Regions from separate parts of the Gordonia sp. X0973 genome, predicted to be linked through region 2. Evidence: predicted binding sites of a transcription regulator. Region 2 holds the regulator's gene; the other holds the start of a gene.
The links. The regulator LexA, encoded in region 2, represses DNA repair genes until DNA is damaged. The targets are predictions, from matches to a motif close to CGAACANNTGTTCG.
Positions count from the first base shown of each region.

Region 1 (7,881 bases), 850 kb from region 2:
AGAAGATGGCATTCCCGCTGTTCGTCAAGGCGGTCGCCGGGGGTGGCGGGCGCGGTATGCGCCACGTCGCGGAGCCCGGCGACCTGCGCGACGCGCTGGCGGCGGCCTCCCGCGAGGCGGAGGCGGCCTTCGGCGACGGCACCGTCTTCATCGAGCAGGCCGTGACCGATCCGCGCCACATCGAGGTGCAGATCCTCGGCGACGCGCAGGGCAACGTCGTGCACCTCTACGAGCGGGACTGCAGCGTGCAGCGCCGCCATCAGAAGGTCGTCGAGCAGGCGCCGGCGCCGGACCTGTCGCCGGAGCTGCGCGAGTCGATCTGCGGCGACGCGGTGGCGTTCGCGAAGGCGATCGACTACCGGGGCGCGGGAACCGTCGAATTCCTCCTCGCCCCCGACGGCCACTACGTCTTCATCGAGATGAACCCGCGGATCCAGGTCGAGCACACGGTGACCGAGGAGGTCACCGACATCGACCTGGTCGCCGCCCAGCTGCAGGTCGCCGCCGGCGCCTCGTTGCCGGACCTGGGGATCACCCAGGACACGATCGAGACCCACGGGTTCGCGGTGCAGTGCCGCGTCACCACCGAGGACCCGGCCAACGACTTCCGGCCGGACACCGGCACGATCTCCGCCTACCGCTCGCCGGGCGGGGCGGGCGTGCGCATCGACGGCGGCACCTTCCTCGGCGCGGAGATCTCCGGCTACTTCGACTCCATGCTGGTGAAGGTCACCTGTCGCGGCAAGACGCGCGCGGCGGCCCTCACCCGGGCGCGCCGCGCACTGGCGGAGTTCCGCATCGGCGGGGTGACCACCAACATCGAATTCCTCCTCTCCCTGCTGTCCGACCCGCAGTTCGTCGCGGGCGCGGTGACGACCGGATTCATCGCCGAACACCCGGAGTTGCTGGTCAGCCACCCGTCGGACCCGACGTGGGCGCGGCTGCTGGACTTCCTGGCCGACGTCACCATCAACCGTGAGTACGACCGCCCGGCGACGGTCATCCGCCCGCGCCACAAGCTCGCCGACCTGCCGCTCGTCGAGCCGGAGCCGGGATCGAAGGACCGCCTGCGCGACCTCGGGCCGACCGGCTTCGCGTCGGTGCTGCGCAACCAGGACGCGGTCGCCGTCACCGACACGACCTTCCGCGACGCCCACCAGTCGCTCCTGGCCACACGCCTGCGGACCAGCGGCCTCGTCCGCGTCGCGCCCTATGTCGCGTCGCTGACCCCGCAGCTGTTCTCCGTCGAGTGCTGGGGCGGCGCGACCTATGACACCGCGCTGCGCTTCTGCAAGGAAGATCCCTGGGAGCGCCTGGAGAAGCTGCGCGCGGCCATCCCCAACATCTGTCTGCAGATGCTGCTGCGCGGGAAGAACACCGTCGGCTACACCCCGTATCCGACGGTGGTCACCACCTCCTTCGTCGACGAGGCCGCCCGCACCGGCATCGACATCTTCCGCATCTTCGACGCCCTCAACAGCGTCGACGCGATGCGCCCGGCGATCGATGCGGTCCGCGAGGAGGGGAGCACCGTCGCGGAGGTCGCGCTCTGCTACACCGGCGACCTCAGCAACCCGGCCGAGGATCTGTACACCCTCGACTACTACCTGCGCCTCGCCGAGCAGATCGTCGACGCTGGCGCGCACATCCTCGCGATCAAGGACATGGCGGGGCTGCTGCGACCGCCGGCCGCGTCGAAGCTGGTCGGCGCGCTGCGCAGCAACTTCGACCTGCCGGTCCACGTGCACACCCACGACACCGCCGGCGGTCAGCTCGCGACCTATCTCGCCGCGGCACAGGCCGGTGCGGATGCCATCGACGGGGCGAGCGCGCCGCTGTCCGGCTCGACGAGCCAGCCGTCGCTCTCGGCGATCGTCGCGGCCTTCGACGGCACCGACCGTGCGACCGGGCTCGACCTGGACGCGGTGTGCTCGCTGGAGCCGTACTGGGAATCGCTGCGGAAGGTGTACGCGCCGTTCGACGTCGGGCAGCACCCGCCGACCGGGCGCGTCTACCGTCACGAGATCCCCGGCGGCCAGTTGTCCAACCTGTACCAGCAGGCCTCCGCACTGGGTCTGGCCGACCGCTTCGAGCTCATCGAGGACGCCTATGCCGGTGCCGACCGCATGCTGGGCCGACTCGTGAAGGTCACGCCGTCGTCGAAGGTCGTCGGCGACTTGGCGCTGACGCTCGTCGCCAAGGGGATCAGCGCCGACGAGTTCGCCGCCAACCCCGGCGCATTCGACATCCCCGAGTCCGTCATCGGCTTCTTCCGCGGCGAGTTGGGCGAGCCGGCCGCCGGATGGGTGGAGCCGCTGCGCAGCAATGTGCTCGACGGCCGCGGCGAGGCGGCACCGGTCGAAGAGGTGTCCGACGAGGACCGGGCGGTGCTCGCCGAGCCGGGTACCGACCGCCGCGCCGCGCTCAACCGCCTGCTGTTCCCCGGGCCGACCGCGGAGTTGGCCGAGCACCGCGAGAAGTACGGCGACACCTCCGGGCTGTCGGCCAACGCCTTCCTCTACGGGCTGCGCGCCGGCGTCGAAGAGCATGTCGAGGTGGAGCCCGGCGTGGAGCGGACCATCGGGTTGGCCGCGGTCAGCGACGTCGACGAGAACGGCGAGCGCACGGTCCTGTGCACGGTCAACGGCCAGATGCGCTCGGTCGTCGTGCGCGACGCGTCGGCCGGGGTGGCCGTGGCCGCCGCCGCGAAGGCCGATCCGCAGAACCCCCGCCACGTCGGCGCGCCATTCGACGGCGTGGTCGTGCTGCGCGTCGGCGTCGGCGAGCACGTCGCCGCGGGTGATCCGCTGGGGACCATCGAGGCGATGAAGATGGAGTCGACGATCACCGCGCCGCGGGCCGGCACCGTCGCCGCACTGCCGCTCGGCGCGCATGTCGACGCGCACGGCGGCGACCTGCTCGTCGAATTGGGGTAAATTCGCCGACGACCCCACGTTGACCCGCGTGGTCGGCCGACAACGAGAAGGACCCACGATGACCGTTTCGCCGAATCTCCGACGACTTCGCGTAGGGATCGCCGCCGGCGGTGTCGCGGCGACGGTTCTCGCCTCCCTGGTCGCCACACCCATCGCCTCGGCGAAACCGCTGGGCGCGCCCATCCTCGGCTCCGGGTCGACGGTGGTCGGCAACGGGTGCACCTACGCGCTGGGCGTCAAAGTCGCGCCCGCGAAGAGGTTGCCGCCGACGCTGGGCTTCACCGTCCTCGACGACAAGCCCAATGCGCAGAAGCGCAAGGACGACGGCAAGGGATGGGTCACCTTCTGGGAGACGAAGGGCGTGGCCAAGCCGGGTTCGCGGGGCAGCAAGCGGATCGGCCGGGCGAAGCCCGATGCCAAGGGCCTGGCGGTGATCGCCTGGACGCCGGGGCGGATCGGCGCGTCGAGCGTGTGGGCCTACCAGGGTTCTTGGTCTGCTCCGCTTCCGGTGACCGTCGTCGCCGCGCTGCCGGTGTGGCGGATCTGCCTGATGTCTCAGTAGGCCGGACTACCCGGTGGGCCGGCGTCGCGTGATCGCGGCTAGGCCGGGACCGGCGCGTCCTTCTCGTCGTCGATCTTCAGCAGCAGCGCACAGGTCACCGACGCCGCGCACGCGACCAGCGAGATGATCGTCGCGATCAGATAGCCGGTGTCCGACGGGAACGAGTGGTGGGCGACTCCGTGGGGCGTCGGGATGTCGATGCCGACCACGAAGTGGGCCAGCACCATGCCGATCATCGCAGAGGCGACCGACATCCCCAGTGAGCGCATCAGCGCGTTGACGCCGTTGGCCTCACCCGTCTGGCGCAGCGGCACCGCGCCCATGATCAGGGCGGGCATCGCGGCGTAGGCGATGCCGATCCCGGCGGAGATGCAGCAGGTGATGAGCACGAGGTGCCACGGGCCGATATGCGCGTGGGCCAGCAGCAGGCCCAGCTGGATCAGGTAGCCCAGGCCCATCACGGTGACGCCGACGGCCAGTGACGTCCGCGGGCCGAACGTCCGCGACACCCGTGCGCCGATATTGGAGGACGCGAACATGACCAGACCGCCCGGCGCCAGGTAGAGCCCTGCGGCGACCATGGAGAGCCCGTTCCCGTTCCCCGTCGCGGCCGGTGCCATCAACAGCTGGACCGGGATGAGCGACATCGCGAAGAAGCCGAGACCGGCGGCGGCCGACGCGGCATTCGTCAACGCGACCGTGCGGGTGGCGGTGGTGCGCAGGTCGACGAGAGGGTGATCGCGACGCAACTCGTAGGCGATCCAGGGGACGAACACCAGAATCGACGCGGCGAATAGGCCGAGCGTCGGGGCCGAAGCCCAGCCCCAGGTCGCCCCCTTGCTCAGCGGCAGCAGGAGCAGGGTCAGCGCGGCGGCCAGGCCGAGGGCGCCGAGGTAGTCGAAGCCGGCGGTGCGGTGTATCGGCGACGGCGGGACGACGATCAGCACGGCGATCAGGCACAGCAGCGAGACTCCGGCGGCGCCCCAGAACAGCAGGTGCCAGTTGTGCTGCGCGATGAGGGCGGCGATCGGCAGGCCCAGCGCGCCGCCGACGCCGAGGGAGGCACTCATCGCCGCTACCGCCGAGCCGAGGCGCTCCGGTGGCAGGCAGTCGCGCAGGATGCTGATGCCCAGCGCGATGGCGCCCATGCCGACACCCTGCAATCCGCGCCCGACGAGGAAGGGGAGCAGTTGGTCGGACAGGGCGCAGACCGCCGAACCGAGGACCACGGCGGCCAGGGTCAGGACGAGGATCAGCCGCTTGCCGTACATGTCGCCGAGGCGTCCGGCGATGGGGGTCGAGACGGCGCCGGTCAACAGGGTGGCCGTCAGCGCCCAGGCGGCGTTGTCGTTGGACGTGTGCAGATAGTCGGGTAGCCGTGGGATCAGCGGGACGATGATCGTCTGCATCAGCGACACCGAGATCCCGGCGGCGCACAGGGTCGCGATGATCGCCGTCGGATGCGACGGCGGCCCGTCCTGGTGCGCGGGCTCGCCGGTGGGGATGGATTTCGTCGACACGCAGAGTCCGATCAGGCCAGGGATCGCCCGGATCTCGGGCCGTCTCTGAGTCTACGGAGACGCCGATCCGCGTCCGGCGCGGGTCAGAGGGCCAGGCACATCGAACCGGTACCCAGGCCTTGCTTGACGCTGACCTTGAGGTCCTTCTTCGATGCCGTGTTGACTTCGCTGACGTGCAGCAACCGGGCTCCGACATGTTTGGGCGTCCAGCTCATGACCACCGTCTGGTTGTAGGGGACCGGAGAGGCACCGAGATAGGTCTTTGGTCCGCCGTACGGATTTCCGGCGTCGAGATCGTCGACGGCAATGGTGGAGTTCTGTGTCGCGTTGATCGTGATCTTGTAGGTACAGCCGGTGCCGTAGGCGCCGAGCACTGGTGCCTCGACACTGATGTTGTCCACGTTGGCGGTCGCGATCGGCGAATGGGCGAAGGTTGCCGTCGTCGCCGAGACCGCCGCCCCGGCGGCGATAACTGCGACGATACGGCTGCGTTGGGTGGGGGACATGGTGAACTCCTTCGGGTTTGGGGACGGTGCACTCTCGACGCTATTGGCGGAGGAGGGGACCGCTTAGAGTAGTGCGCTACCCGAACTCGTTGGTCACGACCGCTCGATGAGATTGAAAGTTTGTACGGATTTCTGGCGGGCGGCGGTTGTCAGACGTCGCGGGTAGTGTGAACATTAGTTCGAATGAACGGGTGTTCATGCAGTTGAGGGGGTGAATCGGGTGAGTACGACGGGTCGTGTCGGATTGGTCGACGGGTTGCCGGATTCGCCGGTGGAGTTGGTGGCGTTGGCTGATGCGGTGGCGGTGAAGCTGGGGTCGGCGGTGTGGGCTGGGTTGACTGAGGACGAGTTGGTGTCGACGGCGCGGTTGTTGCAGCGGTCGCGGTGGCGTATCGAGGGTGTCGACGCGCAGTTGTTCACCGAGATCAACGATCGGTGTGCGTTTACCCGCGAGGGGTTCACCCATCCTTTGCGGTGGTTGTCGACGGGGTTGCGGCTGGGCCGGTTCGAGGCGCGCCGCCGTTATCGTCGCGCAGCCAAGATCGCGCGGTTGACCTCACCGACGGGGCAGACGATGGAACCGGAGTTCCCGGCGACCGCCGCGGCGGTGGCCGCGGGCCTGATCGGCGGGGCACACGTCGACGAGATCGGCATCATCATGGGCAAGATTCCGTGGCGGCTGCCGCCGGAAGTCCGTGCCCGGGCCGAAGCCGATTTGGCGGAGATGGCCACCGAGTTGACGCCGTTCCAGTTGCGTGCGGCGGGCAGCGCGTTGCTGGCCTATCTCGACCCGGATGGCACCCTGTCCGACGAGCGCGACCGCACCCGGCGGCGCCGGTTGTCGCTGGGCCCACAAGGCCCCGATCTGATGTCGAAGCTGACCGGGGATCTGCCGCCGATCGTGCGGGCCAAGCTCGAATTGTTTCTGACCAATTGGGCCGCGCCGGGGATGAACAATCCCGCCGACGGCCCCGATTGCCGCGTCGAAGGGGCGTTGGCGGATCGGGACCTGTCCGACGACGCGGTCAAGGACACCGTGGCCCAGGCGCGGGCCCGGGACGACCGCAACCCCGAGCAACGCAACCTCGACGCCTTCGAAGCCCTCCTCGACTACGTCCTGGCCGACGACCCCACCGCGAAGACCACCCGTACCGGCGACGACACCGCGCAGAACCCGGCGGCGGATCGGGCGGCAGCGGGCCGGGGCGCACGGTGCGCGGCCAATTCATCGTCACCGCGTCGATCGCGGATTTGAAGGCCGGTTGCGGGTTCGGGTTGACCACCACGGGCACGTTGATCCCGATCGGCGAGTTGATCGACGTCGCCGCCCAGTTGGATCCGTCGCTGGTGGTATTCGCCGACCACACCCGCGAAGTCCTGTACTACGGGCGGGCCCGCCGCGGCGCGACGCTGGCGCAACGGTGCGCCCTGTTCGCCCGCGACCGCGGCGACAGCAACCCCGACTCGGAAACACCGTTCATCACCACCGAAGCCCACCACCTACCCGACTGGGCATTGGGCGGACTCACCGACATCGACAAACTCACCGCCACCAGCGGACCCAACAACCGCCGCGTGGGACCGGGCCCACGGCAATGGGAAACGGTCTACCAACGCACCGGACCATTCGCCGGACGAGTCGCCTGGCGACTGCGATGCCACAACGGCACCGCCGGTCAACCACGCGTCAACCTCGGCCACCACCCCGACGACCTCGCCCGCGTCGCAATCAACAACATCCGCGCCATCGGCGGCAAAGGCACCACCCGCTACCTCCACACCGCATCCCGAGGCGACACCAACAGCGCGAACACACACGGCGACCACAACGACCCAGACCCACCCCGATCACCCACCGAACACCGACTCCGCAACAGACTCGGCTACACCGAGATCTGATGATTGAGTAGGCCGGTCCGCCGTGGAATGCCGGTCACAGGGCGAAGCAGGACGAGCCGGTGTTGATTCCCTTCTTGACCGCCACCGTCTTCAGCTTGTAGTTCCCGTCCTGGCGGATACCGATGAGTCGGACCCCCTCGGCCTTGGGTGTCCACTTGAAGGTGATCAACGCACCCTTGGTGTTCTGGACATCCAGGACCACCAGGTCGTTGGTAGCACCGCCCTCGACCAGGACGGGGTGGTTGCCGCTGGCGTCGACGGCGGCGCTGACGTCGTAGGTGCAGCCGGTGCCGTAGGCACTCCCGGTGGACGGCTTGGCGACGACCAGGTTGGTGACCGTGGCCGTCGCGCTGCCGGGCGAGGCGATAACGGAGGCCGCGCCGACGAACAGCGCCGGAAGGACGAGTCGGGCCGCGGTATGGGTGGTTCGCATGATGTTTCCTCTCGAGTGGGCGGGC
Region 1 covers NZ_CP054691.1:1,177,352-1,185,232, forward strand. The annotation lists gene HUN08_RS05820 (pyruvate carboxylase) at 1-2,936, shown strand, start outside; gene HUN08_RS05825 (hypothetical protein) at 2,995-3,498, shown strand; gene HUN08_RS05830 (MFS transporter) at 3,537-5,018, opposite strand; gene HUN08_RS05835 (hypothetical protein) at 5,102-5,524, opposite strand; gene HUN08_RS05840 (DUF222 domain-containing protein) at 5,745-6,779, shown strand; gene HUN08_RS05845 (DUF222 domain-containing protein) at 6,737-7,423, shown strand; gene HUN08_RS05850 (hypothetical protein) at 7,458-7,856, opposite strand.
Region 1: the regulator LexA is predicted to act here: its motif matches at 5,693-5,706, upstream of HUN08_RS05840 (DUF222 domain-containing protein).

Region 2 (7,881 bases):
GCGCACTACTCGCCTCCCTGGGGCGGGACTCCGGGAAGCTGCGGATCACCGTTCCCGGCGGCCGGGTCGACGTGGGCATCGACGACGGCGGGACGACCAGCACCCTGCGCGGTCCGTCGCGCCTCGTCGCGCGCGGCGAGCTGTTCACGGGCGCCCTCGACTGAGGGTGCAGGTAATCGGCTCGCGCACGACGTCCGCGCGGTGTCATGATGGACGGGTATGACTGAATCAGAACTGTCCCCGGACCCCGCGGTTTCTACTCCGCCCGGCGCGCTTCGCACGGACGATGCGCCGACGACGGGTCAACTCCAACTCGACGATCGGGCGTCGCTGCAGCGCGTCGCCGGCTTGTCCACCGAACTCACCGACGTCACCGAGGTCGAGTACCGGCAGCTGCGCCTGGAACGGGTCGTGCTCGTCGGCGTCTGGACGTCGGGCACCATCGCCCAGGCCAACGCCAACATGGCCGAACTCGCCGCGTTGGCCGAGACCGCCGGGTCGCAGGTGCTGGATGCGCTGATCCAGCGCCGGTCCAGCCCGGACGCGGCCACCTACATCGGGTCGGGCAAGGCGGGTGAGCTGCGCGAGATCGTCGTCGCGACCGGCGCGGACACCGTCATCGCCGACGGCGAGTTGACGCCCGCCCAGCTCAACGCGCTGGAGAAGGTCGTCAAGGTGAAGGTCATCGACCGCACCGCGCTGATCCTCGACATCTTCGCCCAGCACGCGACCAGTCGGGAGGGCAAGGCGCAGGTCAGCCTCGCGCAGATGGAGTACATGCTGCCCCGGCTGCGCGGCTGGGGCGAGTCGATGTCACGGCAGGCCGGTGGTCGGGCGGGCAGCAACGGCGGCGTGGGCCTGCGCGGTCCGGGTGAGACCAAGATCGAGACCGATCGCCGTCGGATCCGGGAGCGGATGGCCAAGCTGCGCCGGGAGATCCGCGCGATGAAGACCGCCCGGACGGTGAAGCGTCTGGACCGGCACCGCAGCGGGGTGCCGACGATCACCGTCGTCGGCTACACCAACGCGGGCAAGTCGAGTCTCGTCAACGCGATGACGGGTTCGGGCGTGCTGGTGCAGGATGCCTTGTTCGCCACCCTGGACCCGACGACGCGCCGCGCACGGCTGGACGACGGCCGCGAGGTGGTGTTCACCGACACCGTCGGTTTCGTCCGGCACCTGCCGACGCAACTGGTGGAGGCGTTCCGGTCGACACTGGAGGAGGTGGCCGACGCCGATCTGCTCGTGCACGTGGTCGACGGCTCGGAAGCCTTCCCGTTGGACCAGGTCAACGCTGTGCGGACCGTGCTGCGCGAGGTATCGGACGAGGCGCGGGACGGCACGCTGCCGCCCGAGTTGCTCGTCGTGAACAAGCTGGACGCGATGGACGACCTCAAACACGCCGAATTGGCCGCGGCGCTGCCGGGCGCATTGTTCGTCTCGGCGCGTACCGGCGCCGGGCTCCCGGAGCTGTTCGACGCCATCCGCGCCGAGATCGGGCGCGGGGACGTCGAGATGTTCGTCGACCTCCCCTTCTCGCGCGGCGATCTCGTCTCGCGGATCCATGCCGACGGCGAGATCCACTCGACCGAGCACCATGCGACGGGCACCAAGATGCGCGTGCGGGTTCCCGCCGCGCTCGCGGGTGAACTCGTCGAGTTCACCCGCGTCGACGCCTGACGGCGCCGCATCGGATCAGAGCAGGGGCCGGATCAGATCCGGCGCATCACGGTCACGACCTTGCCCAGGATGACCGCGCGGTCACCGGGAATCGGGTCGAACAGCGGGTTGTGCGGCATCAGCCACACGTGCGCGCCGTCGCGCTTGAAGGTCTTGACGGTGGCCTCCCCGTCGATCATGGCGGCGACGATGTCGCCGTTGTCGGCGACGTTCTGCTGTCGCACTACCACCCAGTCGCCGTCGCAGATCGCCGCGTCGATCATGGATTCGCCGACCACGCGGAGCAGGAAGTGGTTGCCGTCGCCGACGAGTTCTCGCGGGAGGGGGAAGACGTCTTCGATGGCCTCCTCGGCGAGGATCGGGCCACCCGCGGCGATCTGGCCGAGGACGGGGACATAGGTCGGCGTGGGCATTCCCTCGGCCGCGGCGCCACCGGGCGGCGGCCCCTTCTTGTCCGCCGCGACGTTGACCGCGCGGGGGCGGTGCGGATCGCGCTTGAGCAGGCCTTTGTTCTCCAGGGTCTTCAGCTGGTAGGCCACCGACGAGGTCGACACGAGGCCGACCGCGTCACCGATCTCGCGGATGCTCGGCGGGTATCCGCGCTCGCGGACGGACTTGCGGATCACCTCCAACACGTCGCGCTGACGCTGGGTCAGGGTCGCCTCGATCGCGGCGGGGCTGTCGGTGAGGCCGGACTCCGCCGACTTCTTCTTGGCCATGATGTTTCTCCTCTGCTCGTTGCCACAACGCTAGCGAAGAAAGCCGCGACCTTCAAACATTTGTTCGACGTGTCGCGAGACTTTGTCAGACCCTCGTGGTAAAACTTCGAACAAGAGTTCATCGAACACACGAACGAGGAGAACCGACATGAGCGCACCAGTGATGCACCGCCCGGCAGTCCGCCCGGCTCCGCGCCCGCTCCGTCCCGCCCAGACCCGGCGCCGCCCGGTCGACGGCCGTTCCCACCATCCCCGGCCGGACCGCGGCACCCGGTGCGCTGCGCCGGTGGCCCCGGTCCAGAGCCGGCAGCAGCGGGTGATCGCCCGTCGCCGGGGGAGCGCCGCGGCGATCCTCGTCGGCGCTGCGCTCGCCGGGCTGGTCTGGCTCTTCGCCATCGTCGGCGGCAACTACGAGGCGAGCACTGCTCCCGATCCGGTTGCCACGTCGGTGGTCCACGTGCGCGGAGGCGAGACATTGAACTCGGTCGCCGCGCGCGTCGCCCCGGATATGCCGCGCCAGGCGGTGATCAATCAGCTGCGCGCGTTGAACGGGTTGCCGTCGTCGCAGTTGACGGCCGGCCAGGCGCTCGTGGCCCCGGTCTACCGATAAGCGTGGGCGGCGCCCAGTCGCGCGGCAGCATCGGCTGCCGCAGTGCGTCGGGTAGTCGGAGCACTGCCCGGGCCGTCGGTATTGTTGGGCTCATGCATTGTCCGTTCTGCAAGCATGAGGACACCAAGGTCGTCGATTCCCGTCTCGCCGACGAGGGTCAGGCGATCCGCCGTCGTCGGTCGTGTCCGGAATGCGGACGCCGGTTCACCACGGTGGAGAATGCGGTGTTGGCCGTGGTCAAGCGCAACGGCGTGACCGAGCCGTTCAGCCGCGAGAAGGTGATGCGGGGCGTCCGGCGGGCATGTCAGGGCAGGCAGGTCGACGAGGATGCGCTGGCCCAGTTGGCGCAGCAGGTCGAGGACGCGGTGCGATCCTCGGGTTCGGCCGAGGTGCCGAGCAACGAGGTCGGGCTGGCCATCCTCGGGCCGCTGCGCGATCTCGACGAGGTCGCCTATCTGCGGTTCGCCTCGGTATACCGCTCGTTCGAGTCGCTCGAAGACTTCCAACGGGAGATCGACTCCCTGCAGTCCGACCGCGGCTGACCGATCCACCGCCGGCGAGGCGGCTCAGACGAAGGCGTCGAACGCCTTGATCACCCGTTTCTCCGACACGGTGCCCGCGGTACCGAGTCGCTGGGCGTAGAGCCCGACCCGCAACTCCTCGATCATCCAGTGCGCATACTCGTTGAACGGCTCCCGGCGGGCCTCCGGCAGCTGCGCCAGGCGCAGATTCCACCGCTCCACGACCCGGTCGACGGCCGCGGTCGCATCCCGGTCGCGGGCGGGGTTGGCCGTCACGGCGTCGAGCCGCATGAGCGCGGCGTCGAGGTAGCGCGGCAGCGAGGCCAACCGGTCCACCGGTGTCTCGCCGACGAATCCGTCGAAGACGAGTTGCGCGACCTGATCGGCAACGTCCTGGGCCGCCATCGTCCCGGCGTGGCGATCCATCGCGGCGGATAGCCCGGGCAGTCGGGAGAGGGCGTCGAGGGCGGCGAAGAAGTTGTCCGGGGCCTGCTCGGCGATCGCGGGGGCGAATCGTTCGCGCAGCGCGGCGAAGTCGGCCGGGGTCCGCAAGCCGGCGGTCTCGGCGGGGGTGACGACGCCGCGGATCGCGCAGCGGGTGCAGTCGCGCAGCAACGCCTCCAGCGACGGGTACGGGCTCTGACTCAGTGCTAGTCGAAGCGCGGGGGTCAGGCCAGCGGTGATCTTCTTGCCCAAGGACGGCAGTGCGGCTTCGAGCAGGACCAGGACGGCGGCGTGCAGGGCGGCGGAACGCTGCGCCGGCGACGCGAATTGGGCCGATCCGACGGTCGACGGGTCGACGACCACCAGTCCGGGATAGCGGGTCACCTTCTGGCCCGCGATCTGCCCGGTGATCGATTCGGGGAGATCGCCGAAGGTGTCGGCCGTCCACTCCGAGGCGAGTACGCGGGCGGTCGTTCGCTTCCGGTCGGATCGGTCGGGACGTTGGAGTTGCGCCAGCGACCGGCTCGCCGCGATCGTCGACCCCGATTCGTCGACGACGGCGAAATTCATCCGGAGATGGTCGTCGACGCGGTCGACGTCGAAATCGTCGACGGTGATCGTGGTGCGGGCCATCGCCGAGAGTTCGCGCGCCAGACCGGCGAGCAGCGGTTCGGCGCGCGGGGTGAGGCGGGCCAGCACGGCCCGCGCGAAGTCGGGGGCCGGCGACACCGTCTTGCGCAGCTGTTTGGGCAGCGACCTGATCAGCGCCGTCGTCAGATCCTCGCGCATCCCCGGTACCGACCAGTCGAATCCGGCGGGCCGTACGTGCTTGACGAGGTCGCGCGGAATCTCGACGGTGACCCCGTCTTCGGGATCGCCCGGCGCGAACTTGTAGCGCAGCGTAAGGCGCAGGTCGCCCTGGGCCCACGTCCCCGGGTAGTCGGCGTCGGACACGTCGGTCGCGGCGACGACGTCCTCGGCGCGCAGGTCGAGCAGATCCGGGTGGGTACGGGACTCCTGCTTCCACCACGTGTCGAAATGCTGCGCGGAGACGACCTGCTCGGGAACCCGCTCGTCGTAGAAGGCGTAGAGCTGATCGGCGCTGATGACCAGGTCGCGTCGGCGGGCCCGGTGTTCGACTTCGACGGCGTCGTCGAGCAGTTCCCGGTTCCGCTCGAAGAAGGCGTGTTTGGTGCGCCAATCACCGTCGACGAGGGCGTGCCGCAGGAACATCTCGCGGCACAGCTGCGGGTCGGTCTTGGTGTAGGTGACCTGGCGCGATGCGACCAGCACCACGCCGAAGAGGGTGACGCGCTCATAAGCCATCGTGGCACCGCGTCGCGACGACCAGTGCGGCTCGCTGTACGCGCGCTTGCACAGGTCGCCGGCCAGGCGCTCGGCCCAGGCCGGATCGATCCGGGCGACCGTGCTGGCATAGGTGCGCGACGTCTCGATGATCTCGGCGGCCATGAGGAAGGCCGGGGGCTTGCGCGCCAACGGGGAGGAGGGGAACACCATCAGCGAGGTGTTCCGCGCGCCCAGGTACTCCTTGGAGTCGGGTTTGCGGGCGGCGATGTTGGAGAGCAGGCCCGAGAGGATGGCCTGGTGGATGGCATCGGCGTCCCGCTCTTCGGTGCGGGTGACCGACCAGCCGAGGTCCTTGACCGTCCGCTGCAGCTGCCGGTGCAGGTCGCGCCATTCGCGGATCCGCGTCCAGTGGAGGAATTCGCGTTCACAGTGTCGGCGGAACTGGTTGCCGGACAACTCTTTTCGCTGCTCCTCCAGGTAGTCCCACAGATTGAGCAGCGCGAGGAAGTCCGAGCCGGGCTCGTCGAAACGGCGGTGCGCCTCGTCGGCGGCCTCCCGCTTGTCCGCCGGCCGCAGCCGCACGTCGGGGATCGACAGGGCGGCGGCGACGACGAGGACCTCGGCGAGGCAGCCGAAGTCGCGGGCGGCCACGAGCATCCGCGCCGGACGCGGATCGATGGGCAGCCGGGCGAGCGCGCGTCCCACCGCGGTCAGCTTCGGCGCCCGATCGGTCCGCGTGCCGATGGCACCCAGTTCGCCGAGTTCGGCCAGCCCGTCGGCGATCGCCCGGGGCGACGGCGGGGAGACGAAACCGAACTCGGAGATGTCGCCGAGCCGCAACGAGACCATCGAGAGGATCACCCCGGCCAGGTTCGCGCGCAGGATCTCCGGATCGGTGAACGGTGGTCGGGCGTCGAAATCCGCCTCGTCGTAGAGCCGGATGCAGATACCCGCGGCGACGCGGCCGCAGCGGCCGGCGCGCTGCCGGGCGCTCGCCTGGGAGACCGGTTCGATCGGCAGGCGGGTGACCTTGGTGCGCGGGGAGTACCGCGAGATGCGGGCGGTACCGGTGTCGACGACGTAGCGGATACCCGGGACGGTGAGCGAGGTCTCGGCGACGTTCGTCGCGAGCACGATGCGGCGGCCGTTCGACGGGGTGAACACGCGGCGCTGCTCGGCGATGGAGAGCCGCGCGTAGAGCGGCACGATTTCGGCCCCCGCCGATTCGCGGTGGCCCAGCGCCTTGGCGGTGTCGCGGATGTCGCGCTCGGTGGGCAGGAAGACGAGGATGTCGCCGGTGGCCCCGGACCACAGTTCGGAGATCGCCGAATCGATCTGGGCGGCCGTCTCCGTTTCCGGTTCGGGCGGGCGGTAGCGGATCTCGACGGGGAAGGTGCGGCCGGACACCTCGATGATCGGGACCGCGTCAGACGCCGTCGTGAAATGTCTGGCGAACTTCTCCGGCTCGATCGTGGCCGAGGTGATGATCAGCTTGAGATCGGGGCGACGGGGGAGCAGGCGCGCGAGGTAGCCCAGGATGAAGTCGATGTTGAGGCTGCGCTCATGTGCCTCGTCGATGATCAGCGTGTCATAGGCGCGCAGCATCGGGTCGGTGGCGATCTCGCGCAGCAGGATGCCATCGGTCATCACCTTGACCAGGGTCGTCTCCGAGACGCGGTCGGAGAACCGGACGCAGTAGCCCACCGCGTCGCCGAGTTCGGTGCCGGTCTCGTCGGCGATCCGCTCGGCCACCGAGGTTGCGGCGATGCGACGCGGCTGGGTGTGCCCGATGGTGCCCTCGACGCCGCGGCCGGCGGCCAGGCAGATCTTCGGGAGCTGGGTCGTCTTGCCCGAACCGGTCTCGCCAGCGACGACGATCACCTGGTGCTCGCGCAGGGCGTCGGCGATCTCCGAGCGGCAGGCGCTGACGGGCAATTCGTCGGGGAAGGTGATCACCGGGACGCGGGCGCGCCGGGCCGCTATCAGCTGCGCGTCAGCCTCGGGGGAACGACGCGGAGAGGATGGCGACATGATTCTTCCCAGCCTACGTGCGGCCGGTTGCAGTCACCGAAACGGCGTCCTTCATGATGGATCCATGAGCTATTCGCTGTGGCACGGATTCGCCGACATGGGCGCCGTGGAGAAGTCCGGTCCGTTCATCCTCACCCGCGGTGAGGGCGCCTACGTATTCGACGACCAGGACAACCGGTACATCGACGCCACCGCGGGCCTCTGGTTCACCAATATCGGACACGGCCGCACCGAGGTCGCCGACGCGGTGGCCAAGCAGCTCTCGCGCCTGGCGCACTACTCCGGCTTCGGCGATCACGCCGCGGACGTGTCGGTCGAACTCGCCGAGCGGCTCTCGGCGATGGCCCCGGTGCCGGGCAGCAAGATCTTCTTCACCTCGGGCGGCAGCGACGCGGTCGAAACCGCGGCGAAGCTGGCCCGCCGGTATTGGCACGAGGTCGGACAGCCGGAGAAGACGATCATGGTCGGCCGGTCGAAGGCCTACCACGGCATGCACGTCGCGGGCACGTCGTTGGCCGGCATCCCCGCCAACGGCGAGGGCTACGGCGAGCTGATGCCGGGTGTCGAG
Region 2 covers NZ_CP054691.1:2,031,791-2,039,671, reverse strand. The annotation lists gene dapF (diaminopimelate epimerase) at 1-164, shown strand, start outside; gene hflX (GTPase HflX) at 220-1,680, shown strand; gene lexA (transcriptional repressor LexA) at 1,713-2,399, opposite strand; gene HUN08_RS18365 (LysM peptidoglycan-binding domain-containing protein) at 2,548-3,009, shown strand; gene nrdR (transcriptional regulator NrdR) at 3,102-3,551, shown strand; gene hrpA (ATP-dependent RNA helicase HrpA) at 3,576-7,313, opposite strand; gene HUN08_RS09920 (aspartate aminotransferase family protein) at 7,378-7,881, shown strand, end outside.